One region of the Mesorhizobium sp. M1169 genome, then DNA from elsewhere that is predicted to be linked to it. Evidence: riboswitches for the same ligand, from Rfam matches in the RefSeq annotation. Region 1 holds a riboswitch; the other holds the start of a gene.
The links. Region 1 has a riboswitch for thiamine pyrophosphate ahead of thiB (thiamine ABC transporter substrate binding subunit). Riboswitches for the same ligand answer to the same signal wherever they lie in the genome.
Positions count from the first base shown of each region.

Region 1 (5,040 bases):
CTCCAGCACCGTGTCGCGCCATTCCTCGAAATAGCCAAAGCCCTTGTCGAGACGGCGGGTCTGGCCGCGGTCGAGCCAGATTGTGGCGCGTGACACGCGCTCGAGAAAACGGCGGTCATGCGAGATGACGACCAGTGCCGAGGAGGTGCGGGCAAGCTCCTCCTCCAGCCATTCGATGACCGAAAGGTCAAGATGATTGGTCGGCTCATCGAGGAGGAGAATGTCGGGCTCCGGCGCCATGACGCGGGCGAGGGCGGCGCGCCGCGCCTCGCCGCCGGAGAGGTCGTTCGGCCGTTCCTCGCCGGTCAGGCCGAGATGCCCCATCAGATAGGTGGCGCGGTAGGGATCGTCGGCAGGCCCGAGCCCCGCCTCGACATAGGCGCGGACGGTCGCAAAACCGTCCATGTCGGGCATTTGCGGCAAGTAGCGCACGGTTGCCGAGGGCTGGCGGAAGACTTCGCCATCCTGCGGTTCGATCAGCCCGGCGGCGATCTTGAGGAGCGTCGACTTGCCAGAGCCGTTGCGGCCGACCAGGGCAATCTTGTCGCCAGCCGAGGCCGTCAAGGCGGCACCGTCGAGCAACGGCGTGCCGCCAAAGGTCAGCTTTATCCCGTCGAGATTGAGAAGTGGCGGCGCCATATCAGCTTTCTGGGCTCAGCTTTCCGGAAGAGGGTAGGGATGCGCGAGCAGCAGCGCGCGGCCGCTGGCCAGCGCGATTTCGAGCCGGCCATTGACCTCGTTGGAAATGGTCAGCGACGAGCCGAACGCAACCTCGACATGGTCGAGCGGCCATTTGGCGCCGGTGACGCTCAGGCCGGCGAGATCGGAGAAGCCGAGCACCGAAAACAGCGTGCCGTCGGCATAGTCGAAGCCAGTCTTTCCCGGCAGCAAGGGAATGCCTTCCTGTACGCCACTGGTCAAAAGCACTTTCGTCCCGCCTTCCGCCAGCCGGACGCTCAGCGCCAGATGCAGGAAGATGTGGTCGGTACGTTTGCCGCCGAAGGCGCCTGCGAGCACAAGGCTGGTCGCACCGCGTTCGAGCGCGGCGGCGATAGCGAGTTCACCGTCGGTCTTGTCTTTTTCGGCAGGAAACACCTGCCGTGGCACGGCGGCCAGATCCTCCGGCAACTCGGCAGGCACGGAATCGAAATCGCCGACCCAGAGTTCCGGCCTCAGGCCCAGCATACGGGCATGGCCGATGCCGGCGTCGGCGGCGATGACGCGCGAGCCTTCGACCTGGCGGTCGAGCAGCGGCGTGCGGATGAGATCGCCGCCAAGCAGGATGGTGAATGTGCTCATATCTCGTGGCCCTTACCAGCCCTGCCCCGGAAACGGAAGATGAAACGGCAGACGAAACGGAAGGCTGGGCTTTGGATGTCCGGCAAACTTCCGCTTGCGCAGCACTTCGGCCGGGCCTATGTGTCGCAACGCTCTAACGGGGTGCCGGACGCGATCTTCGCGGACCGGCTGAGAGGCAAGACTGCCAACCCGCTGAACCTGATCCGGTTTGTACCGGCGGAGGGATTAGACGTTTCGGACAGCCCGACGCCTCAATTCCTTTCAACGCGAACGAAGGAGGCGCCGATGCGCAGTTTTTTCCACTCTCTTGTCTCAATTGTCCTGCTTGCGGCATCCGCGCTCGCCCTGCCAGGGCAGGCATCGGCACAGGATAGACTGACGGTCTATACCTATGAAAGCTTCACCGCCGATTGGGGTCCGGGACCGGCAGTGAAGAAGGCCTTCGAGGCCGAATGCAGTTGCGTCGTCGAATTCGTCTCGGTCGCCGACGGCGTGGCGCTGCTCAACCGTGTGAAGCTGGAAGGCGCCGCGACCAAGGCCGATATCGTACTTGGCCTCGATACCAACTTAACCGCCGACGCCAAGGCAACCGGCCTGTTTTCGCCGCACGGCGCCGTCTCGGGCGTCAATGTACCGGGCGGCTGGAGCGACGATATTTTCGTGCCGTTCGACTATGGCTATTTCGCCGTCGTCTACGACACCGAAAAACTGAAGAGCCCGCCGAAGAGCCTCAGGGAATTGGTCGAGGGCGATGCCGGAGAGAAGATCGTCATCCAGGATCCGCGCACCTCGACGCCGGGCCTTGGCCTGCTGCTGTGGGTCAAGTCGGTCTATGGCGACAAGGCGCCGGAAGCCTGGGCCAAACTCAAGGCGAAGGTGCTGACGGTAACGCCGGGCTGGAGCGAGGCCTACGGCCTGTTCACCAAGGGCGAGGCGCCGATGGTGCTGTCCTACACGACCTCGCCGGCCTACCACATGGTCGCCGAAAACACCGAGCGCTACCAGGCGGCGTCCTTCGAGGAGGGCGAATATCTGCAGATCGAGGTTGCGGGGATCACCACCAAGGGCGCGAAGAACCCGCTGGCGGAAAAGTTCATTGCCTTCATGACCGGACCGAAATTCCAGGATGTCATTCCCGAAACCAACTGGATGTTCCCGGCCGGCAAAACCGACAAGCCGCTCAACCCGGCGTTCGACAAGCTGGTCAAGCCGACCAAGACCCTGCTGTTCAGCCCGGAAGACGTCGCGGCCAACCGCAAGGCCTGGGTCGATGAGTGGCTTGCGGCGATGAGCAAGTAGGGCTCAAGCCTCGTCGCATGTTTGCGCCAAGCCACCCCCCTCTGGCCTGCCGGCCATCTCCCCCTCAAGGGCACGGCTATCGCAGATGGAACGCCGAGGCTTTCGCTCTACGACGTACCCCCACCCCTAACCCCTCCCCACAAGGGGGAGGGAGACTTCCGTTGGCACTGACCTCGGCAAATTGTCTGCCTTTCGGCGCCAAAAGGGGAAGTAAGGGCATGCGGCAGCGTTCCCTCCCCCTTGTGGGGAGGGTTAGGGTGGGGGTCCAACTTCGTAAGAATCCAAATGCGATAGCCCTGCCCTCAAGGGGGAGATCGGCAGCTTTGTCGCCTCTCCTCGTCCTGCCACTTGTGAGATTGGCGAAGGCGGCTGAGTGCGCAATCTCCCCCCTTGAGGGGGAGATGGCCGGCAGGCCAGAGAGGGGTGGGCTCGGCCTTTGCCAGGTATTTCCTTCGATCAACGCCTGTCGTAGTGTCGGGTAGCACGACATGCGTACGCGTCATCCGGCCGATCCCCGCGTCACTGCCGGCATCGTCGCGCTCGCCGCCATCGCGCTGCTGATCGGCGGTGCATTCGCCGGGCTCGTCGTCGAAGCCACACGCGACCTGTCCGGCGCCGCCTCCGCTTTCGATTCCTATCTCTTGCGCGTCGTCCGTTTCACGCTCTGGCAGGCTCTGCTGTCGACCCTGCTCTCCGTTGCACCGGCGCTGTTCGTCGCGCGCGCCCTGTCGCGGCATCCGCGTTTTTTCGGGCGAGGCTTCATCCTCCAGCTTTTCGCCGTGCCACTGGCGCTGCCGGCCATTGTTGCCGCACTCGGTGTCTTGGCGCTCTATGGCCGCGCCGGCTATTTTGCCGGCACGCTGGGCGCGCTAGGCGGCCAGAGCTGGCCCGGCATCTATGGCCTGTCGGGCATACTCGTTGCCCATGTCTTCTTCAACCTGCCGCTGGCGACGCGGCTGTTCCTGGAGGCGTTGCAGACCGTGCCGGCTAACCAATGGCGGCTGGCGAGCCAGCTTGGCATGGGTGCTGCGCCGGCCTTCCGGCTGATCGAATGGCCGCCGCTGCGTGCGGCCTTGCCGGGCGTTGCCGGGCTCGTTTTCATGCTGTGCATCACCTCCTTCACCATCGTGCTTACGCTCGGCGGCGGGCCGCGCGCGACGACGCTCGAGGTTGCCATCTACCAGGCGCTGCGTTTCGACTTCGACCCGGCGCGGGCGGTGACGCTGACCCTCCTGCAGATTGCCCTGACCTTCGTCGTCGTGCTGGCACTGACGCGGCTTGGCGCCAATATGACCGGCGACGCCAATCTGCCGGTGGCGCCGCGCCGGTATTTTTCAGCCGGTGCGGCCGAGACCGTGCTGAACGCGCTGGCGATCGGGCTCGCACTGCTGTTTGTCGCCGGGCCGATGGCGGCCACGCTGGCAGCCGGGCTTGGCGCCGATCTCGGCCGCCTGGCCGGCGAGAGCGCGGTGCGGCAAGCGACGGCGACCAGTGCCGTGCTCTCCCTCCTATCGGCGCTGCTCTCTGTGGCGTTGTCGCTGTCGCTGGTGATGGCGCGCCGGGCGCTGGCGCTCACCCGGCGGAGCGGCAGGAGGACGCTGCTCGAACACCTGGCCGACACCGGTGCGGGGTTCGTCCTGGTGGTGCCGCCCATCGTCATCGGTGCCGGCTGGTTCTTGTTCTTGCGCACCGTCGGCGATGTCTTTGCGATCGCCCCTGTCATGGTCGTTGCGGTCAATGCAGTGATGGCGATGCCGTTCGCCATCCGCGCCATCCGCCCTGCCTATGACGCGGCGAGCGAACGCCACGAACGGCTCTGCGCACAGCTTGGCATCTCGGGCTGGAACCGGTTGCGGCTGGTCGACTGGCCGTCGCTGCGGCGGCCGCTCGCCACCGGCTTCGCGTTCGCCATGGCGCTGTCGCTCGGCGATCTCGGCGTCATTGCGCTGTTCGGCAGCGATTCCGTGCAGACCTTGCCCTATCTGCTGCTGGCGCGCATGGGCAGTTACCGCACCGAGGATGCCGCCGGCCTGGCGCTGCTGCTCGGCCTTGTCTGCCTGGCGCTGGTGTTGGCCGCGGACTGGCTGGGAAGGAGGGAGAAATCATGATGCCGATCAGCCCGGAACGGTCCATTTCGGTGGAAAAAGGCGCGGCCGTGCGGCTCGATAATGTCTCGTTCAGCTATGGTGAAACGCCGCTTATATTCGATGTCGATTTCCCGGCGTCGGAAATCACCGCCATCATGGGGCCGAGCGGTTCGGGAAAGTCGACGCTGCTCAATCTGGTGGCCGGCTTCGAGACGCCGCGGTCGGGCCGCGTGCTGATCGGCGGCGCCGACGTCAGCACTGCGCCGCCATCAGCGCGGCCGGTATCGATGGTGTTCCAGGAAAACAACCTGTTTGCCCATCTGTCCCTCGAGCAGAATGTCGGGCTCGGCCGCTC
Region 1 is NZ_JAMYME010000004.1:250,561-255,600, forward strand. Features, by position in the region: gene NKH41_RS06420 (ABC-F family ATP-binding cassette domain-containing protein) at 1-639, opposite strand, end outside; gene NKH41_RS06425 (thiamine diphosphokinase) at 655-1,299, opposite strand; TPP riboswitch at 1,427-1,541, shown strand; gene thiB (thiamine ABC transporter substrate binding subunit) at 1,585-2,598, shown strand; gene thiP (thiamine/thiamine pyrophosphate ABC transporter permease) at 3,087-4,706, shown strand; gene thiQ (thiamine ABC transporter ATP-binding protein) at 4,703-5,040, shown strand, end outside.

Region 2 (5,040 bases), on a different contig from region 1:
ATCGAGCCGCCGCGCGAGACGATACCCGTGACCCGGTTAACGGTCAGCGGGATGTAATGCAGCCGCACGCCGGCGTGGATGGTGAAATAGTCGACGCCCTGTTCGGCCTGTTCGATCAGCGTGTCGCGGTAAACCTCCCAGGTAAGATCCTCGGCAATGCCGCCGACTTTCTCGAGCGCCTGGTAGAGCGGCACCGTGCCGATCGGCACCGGCGAGTTGCGGACGATCCATTCGCGGATGTTGTGGATGTTGCGGCCGGTCGACAGATCCATCACCGTGTCGGCGCCCCAGCGGATCGCCCACACCATCTTTTCGACCTCTTCAGCCATCGACGATGTGACGGCGGAGTTACCGATATTGGCGTTGATCTTGACCAGGAAATTGCGGCCGATGATCATCGGTTCGCTCTCGGGATGATTGATGTTGGCGGGAATGATCGCGCGTCCGCGCGCCACCTCGTGGCGGACGAATTCAGGCGTGACGAAGTCGGGGATCGCCGCGCCGAAGGCCTCGCCGTCGCGCTCAAGCTTGCCGTGCAGGATCTCGCGACCAAGGTTCTCGCGGATGGCGACGAACTCCATTTCGGGCGTGATGATGCCAGCGCGCGCATAAGCAAGCTGTGTCACCGCCTTGCCGGTCTGAGCCCGGAGTGGCCGGTTGCGGACTGGAAATTCCGGTGTTAGGCGCTCGCCCGCCGCAAACCCATTGTCTTCTGGCCGGACGTGGCGGCCGTCATAGGCTTCGACATCGCCGCGCGCGGTGACGCATTCATGGCGAAGCCGTGCAAGGCCGTTTTCGATGCTGGTTTCGACAGTCGGGTCGGTATAGGGGCCGGACGGATCGTAAGCGGTCACCGGCGGCTCGCCTGCCGTCGGATGGACGGAGATTTCGCGCATCGGCACCCTGATCTGCGGGTGGATGGCACCGGGCTTGTGGATTTTGCGTGAGGCAGGCAGCGGTCCCGTCGACACGGCGGGGGTGAGGGCATTCATCTTGAGGCTCCTTTGCTCGTGCATTGGAGACCCAGTTCTGTGCCGGAAGGATGAAAAGACGCTTCTGTCGACCTGCCGAAACAGGACCTCGGGCGTGAACTCCCGCAAAGCGCTTGCACCGTCCCTACGCCAGTATGAACTGGATCAGGTTCAACGGGTCACTGCGCCGCGAAAGCCAGCAGTATCTCAGCCCCTTGCCGGGACTCCCCTGGTGAATGCGTGAGGTTGGACGGGACGGCTCCGGTTTGTCAAGCGCGTTCTGGCCGCGGCTGATCGGCGGCCGGTCAGACCGTGCGGAAAAATCGTGCATGTCTCGGCGACAAGTCAAGCGTCGGAGATGAAGGCAAGGACAAGGGAATCGCAAAGCGTCGGACTAAAAATCGATCCTGATGATCACACCTTCAATGGGCACCAAAGGTTTGCGCGTAGATCGCCTCGATTCTTCCTGCCTCGTCACTGGTCAGCGCGGCGAATTCCTTCTCGCGCGCGCGGTTCGATAGATGGCCATCATTCTGGTGAAGAAAACGGAAGAGCAGATCGGTCAACCGCTCGGGCATGTCGATAAAGGCGTCCACCTGCTGCCGGAACTGATCGTAGCGCTGCAGAAATGCGGTTTCCTCGGGAAGGTCCCGTTCGATCGTCCGCTGAACGCAAGCATAGAGGAATTCGGCGTGCGGGGTTGCATCGAAGAACCGGTAGAAATCACCGGTGTCATTCAGCACCCGGACGTTGAATTGCGGCGTCGGTTCCCATTCCACCAACGGCAGAAGGCGCTGCGAATAGCTCTCGAGCACGCCCCTGTACTCGTTGATCTGGTCCAGGATCGCGGCCGAGACGGGAAAGACCACTCCCGGCGGATTGAAGCCGCGCATGGCAAGGACGTGGTGGATTAGGTAGCGGTGAATGCGGCCGTTTCCGTCCTCGAACGGGTGAATATAGACAAAGCCGAAGGCGAGGATTGCGGCGGCTACGACTGCATCAAGCTTTTGCGCGGGGCCCTGATCGAACGCCGCCATTCCATCGATTAGCCGCGGCAGGTCCTCGGGCCGAGCGCTGATGTGATGGGGCAAGGGCGTACCGTTGTCTCGATCATGCTCACCGACGAAACCTCCTTCTTTTCGGAAGCCAAGTCTTACGAAACGAGCGTCACCAAGTACAATTCTTTGCAGACGCAGCAGCTCATCGCGATCGATCGGCCAGCGGCCGGCTTCGCCGATGGCGCGGCCCCAGCGCTGGATGCGATCTTGCGGCGGGTGCTCGCCCTCGATCGCATAGCTTGATCGCGAGTCTTTGAGCAAAAGAAAGGCGGCGGTCCGAGCAAGGAGGTCGCGCGGCACGTCCGCTACGATTGCCTCCGCGCGCCGCGGTAGTTCAAGGCCGATGAATTTTTCGAGAATCTTGGTGCGGAACACCAGAGGGCAGAACTCACGCGTGCCGGGGAGATTGTCCCTTACGCGATAGCGCGAAGCGGTCTTGTCGGGTCCGGGCCACTGCAGCTCGGGATCGACAACCGGAATGTATCGTCCGGCCTCCGCGTCCGGCAGATCGATACGCGCGTCCCTCAGCCATTCATATAAAAACCAGATGCGGCGGGCATAACTGCCGGTCGGGCTTTCACGGACCAGCGCCTCGATCGGCGCGGGACCGGTCACTTGGAACAGCCGCTTGAGGACGGCAAGGTCCAGTCCCTCGTACTTGAGCGCAAAGGTCAGGTGGCCTTCGAGGGTAGGATTTGGGGCATGGCGGGGGGTCATGATCCGCCAGCCATCCCGTTCGGTAATGCGATGATGCTCGCCAGTGGCGAACAACCTACGGGGCAAGGGCGCGGCGAGCCTGTAGGCTCCGATCAGGGCGCTGTACCCGGCCGGGGTCGCCGTTTCAGGAAGGCGGATTTCCTGAAAAACGGTAACAGGACCTGAAAATTGGTGCTGTTGCACCGCAGGCATGAAACGCGAATCCTTCCATTGAATTTTGGTTTAGTCGGCAAAACCTATGAAAAATGATCCTATCCCATGAAAATTGATGCCACAAGACAAATTTTCCGAAAACCGATTCTAAGATAGTGCTGAGGTCGATCAAGCAAGAACTCCGCCACCGGCTCAAGGAAGCGACTTCAGACCAAAAAGGTGAGTCCAGGAACCGCCATTCGCCCGTCTTAGTCACGAGGCCGGCACGGATGGCCCGCCTTACGTCGAGCCGGATTGCTCGAGCGCGCCGTTCGGGGCTCACTCATAGAGCACTCCGGTGCGCGATCCCGATTTGATAGCCGCGATCACGCTCGCGACTGATCTTGGTGACGTGGCGGCGTCGGAGTAGAAAAGTGATGCAGGATCTCGGTGGCGTCGTGTGTGTGTGACCTGAAGTGAGTTCTCTGCGGTATGGGGGGCGGCACGCAGCGCGCGTCTTCTCGGCAAACAGATCGACGAAGCGGCACCGAAGGGAAGTTCCTGGCATTCATTCTCGCCATCGCTGCCCCAATTTGCCGATCGGACTGCCGATCGATCTCGCCCAATACTTTGCGCGCGCAAGGGCCGAAGCCGAACTGGGCGGCACCTGCTCATTCGGGAGCTGACTCATGCTTGGTGCCCGAGAGAGCTGTGCCTGATCGAATGCGTGAAATCGTAGCTCGGAGTGGAGAGGCTGACGCGGTCATCTGTCACCCGCCTTCGGGCTGTAACGGAAAGCGCGACATCGTCTCCAATGCTCGTTCCCCACGTCGAGGGGCCCAGCGGCTTGGCTACGGGGGGACTGTCAGCTAGTGGCCGCTGGGCCTTGACGACCAGCGACCGTAAGAGGAGGCCCTGTGCTGGCTGACGAAAACTTGCGAGCAAAGCCACGGAAAAGCATCATTCGAACGAACTCTTTCGTCGAGACGAGGAGGGCAGTGAGGCGGTAGCCGCCGCTTTGAAGCTCTCCGGCAGCTGCTACGCTGGTCATTCAGAGGGTCGCAGTTGCGCTTGCGCCGTCATATCAGATAAGTCTAATATAATCCGCGCCCGGCCATCGAACGCGCCGCGGCGCCCTCGGGTCGGCGCTATTCATCGGGTGGGCATGTCGGGCACGCAAGGGAGGACGAAATGAGACTGGTTCAGTCATTTGCATTTGCTGCTGTGCTGCTTTTTTCGTCTGCATTGTCTGCGGCCGCCCACTCGGCTCGTGAGGACATCGAAGCGGCGTTGGTAAAATTCATGGACGCCTTCAACAGCGGAAACGCAGCAGCGGTAGGTCAAATGTATACCGACGATGCCGCCCTGCTGCCACCCGACGGCAAACGCGTCGATGACCGCAAGGGCGTGGAAGAATTCTGGCAGGGCGCAATCAAGGCCGGGATGAAGAATCTCACCCTGAAGGCGCTGGAAGTGGAAGAGAGCGGGAATCTCGCCTACGAAGTTGGCGCATTTACGCTCGGTGTGCCGAGCAAAGGCGGTGCCCCTTCCACCGTTGCGGGCAAGTACATTGTCGTTTGGAAAAAAGGGGACGACGGGACGTGGCGCCTGCATCGGGACATCTGGAACTTTGGTGCGGCCCAATAGATTCCGCGACCCGTGAGGCCGGCGCGCGCAACAGTTCCAACGAAAGTCCATGGCAATAGTTGATGGGACTGAATTGATTAACAAAATTGAACAGACTTGATGGGTCTGCTCATCGAGTCGGCTCTGGATCTATCGCGCTACCGATCAGGGAGGCGGTAAGATTCGAGCTCAGCAGAACGGCAATTCCGGCTGACCACCACTTGCCGGGACTAGAGCGTTCTCCGGCTCGGCGCGCCGCTGAGGGCTCTTGTTCATTTGGTCGTGGGCAATCCGCGGTTCTCCAAGAACCCGTCCATCTCGTCAAATGCCATCTGAGCCGAGACAACTAATTATCATTGGGCAAAGTAGCGGCTCAACGGCTCCAGAAGAAAGCAGCCCCCCGATGCTCGTTCAACATTCGAGCCCGCATCGGGCAAGTCTTTCCACGTCCGGGTACGCCATGCTGCTTCGACCGCCCCTTTCTTCTTGCGGATTTAGGAATTCGAGCTTTTCGGTTGTTCCGATCATCCATTTGG
Region 2 is NZ_JAMYME010000035.1:16,978-22,017, forward strand. Features, by position in the region: gene thiC (phosphomethylpyrimidine synthase ThiC) at 1-992, opposite strand, end outside; TPP riboswitch at 1,096-1,212, opposite strand; gene NKH41_RS26080 (Fic family protein) at 1,394-2,938, opposite strand; gene NKH41_RS26085 (YybH family protein) at 4,070-4,525, shown strand.
Region 2: linked by a shared signal. The riboswitch ahead of thiC (phosphomethylpyrimidine synthase ThiC) and the one ahead of thiB (thiamine ABC transporter substrate binding subunit) in region 1 are both predicted to bind thiamine pyrophosphate.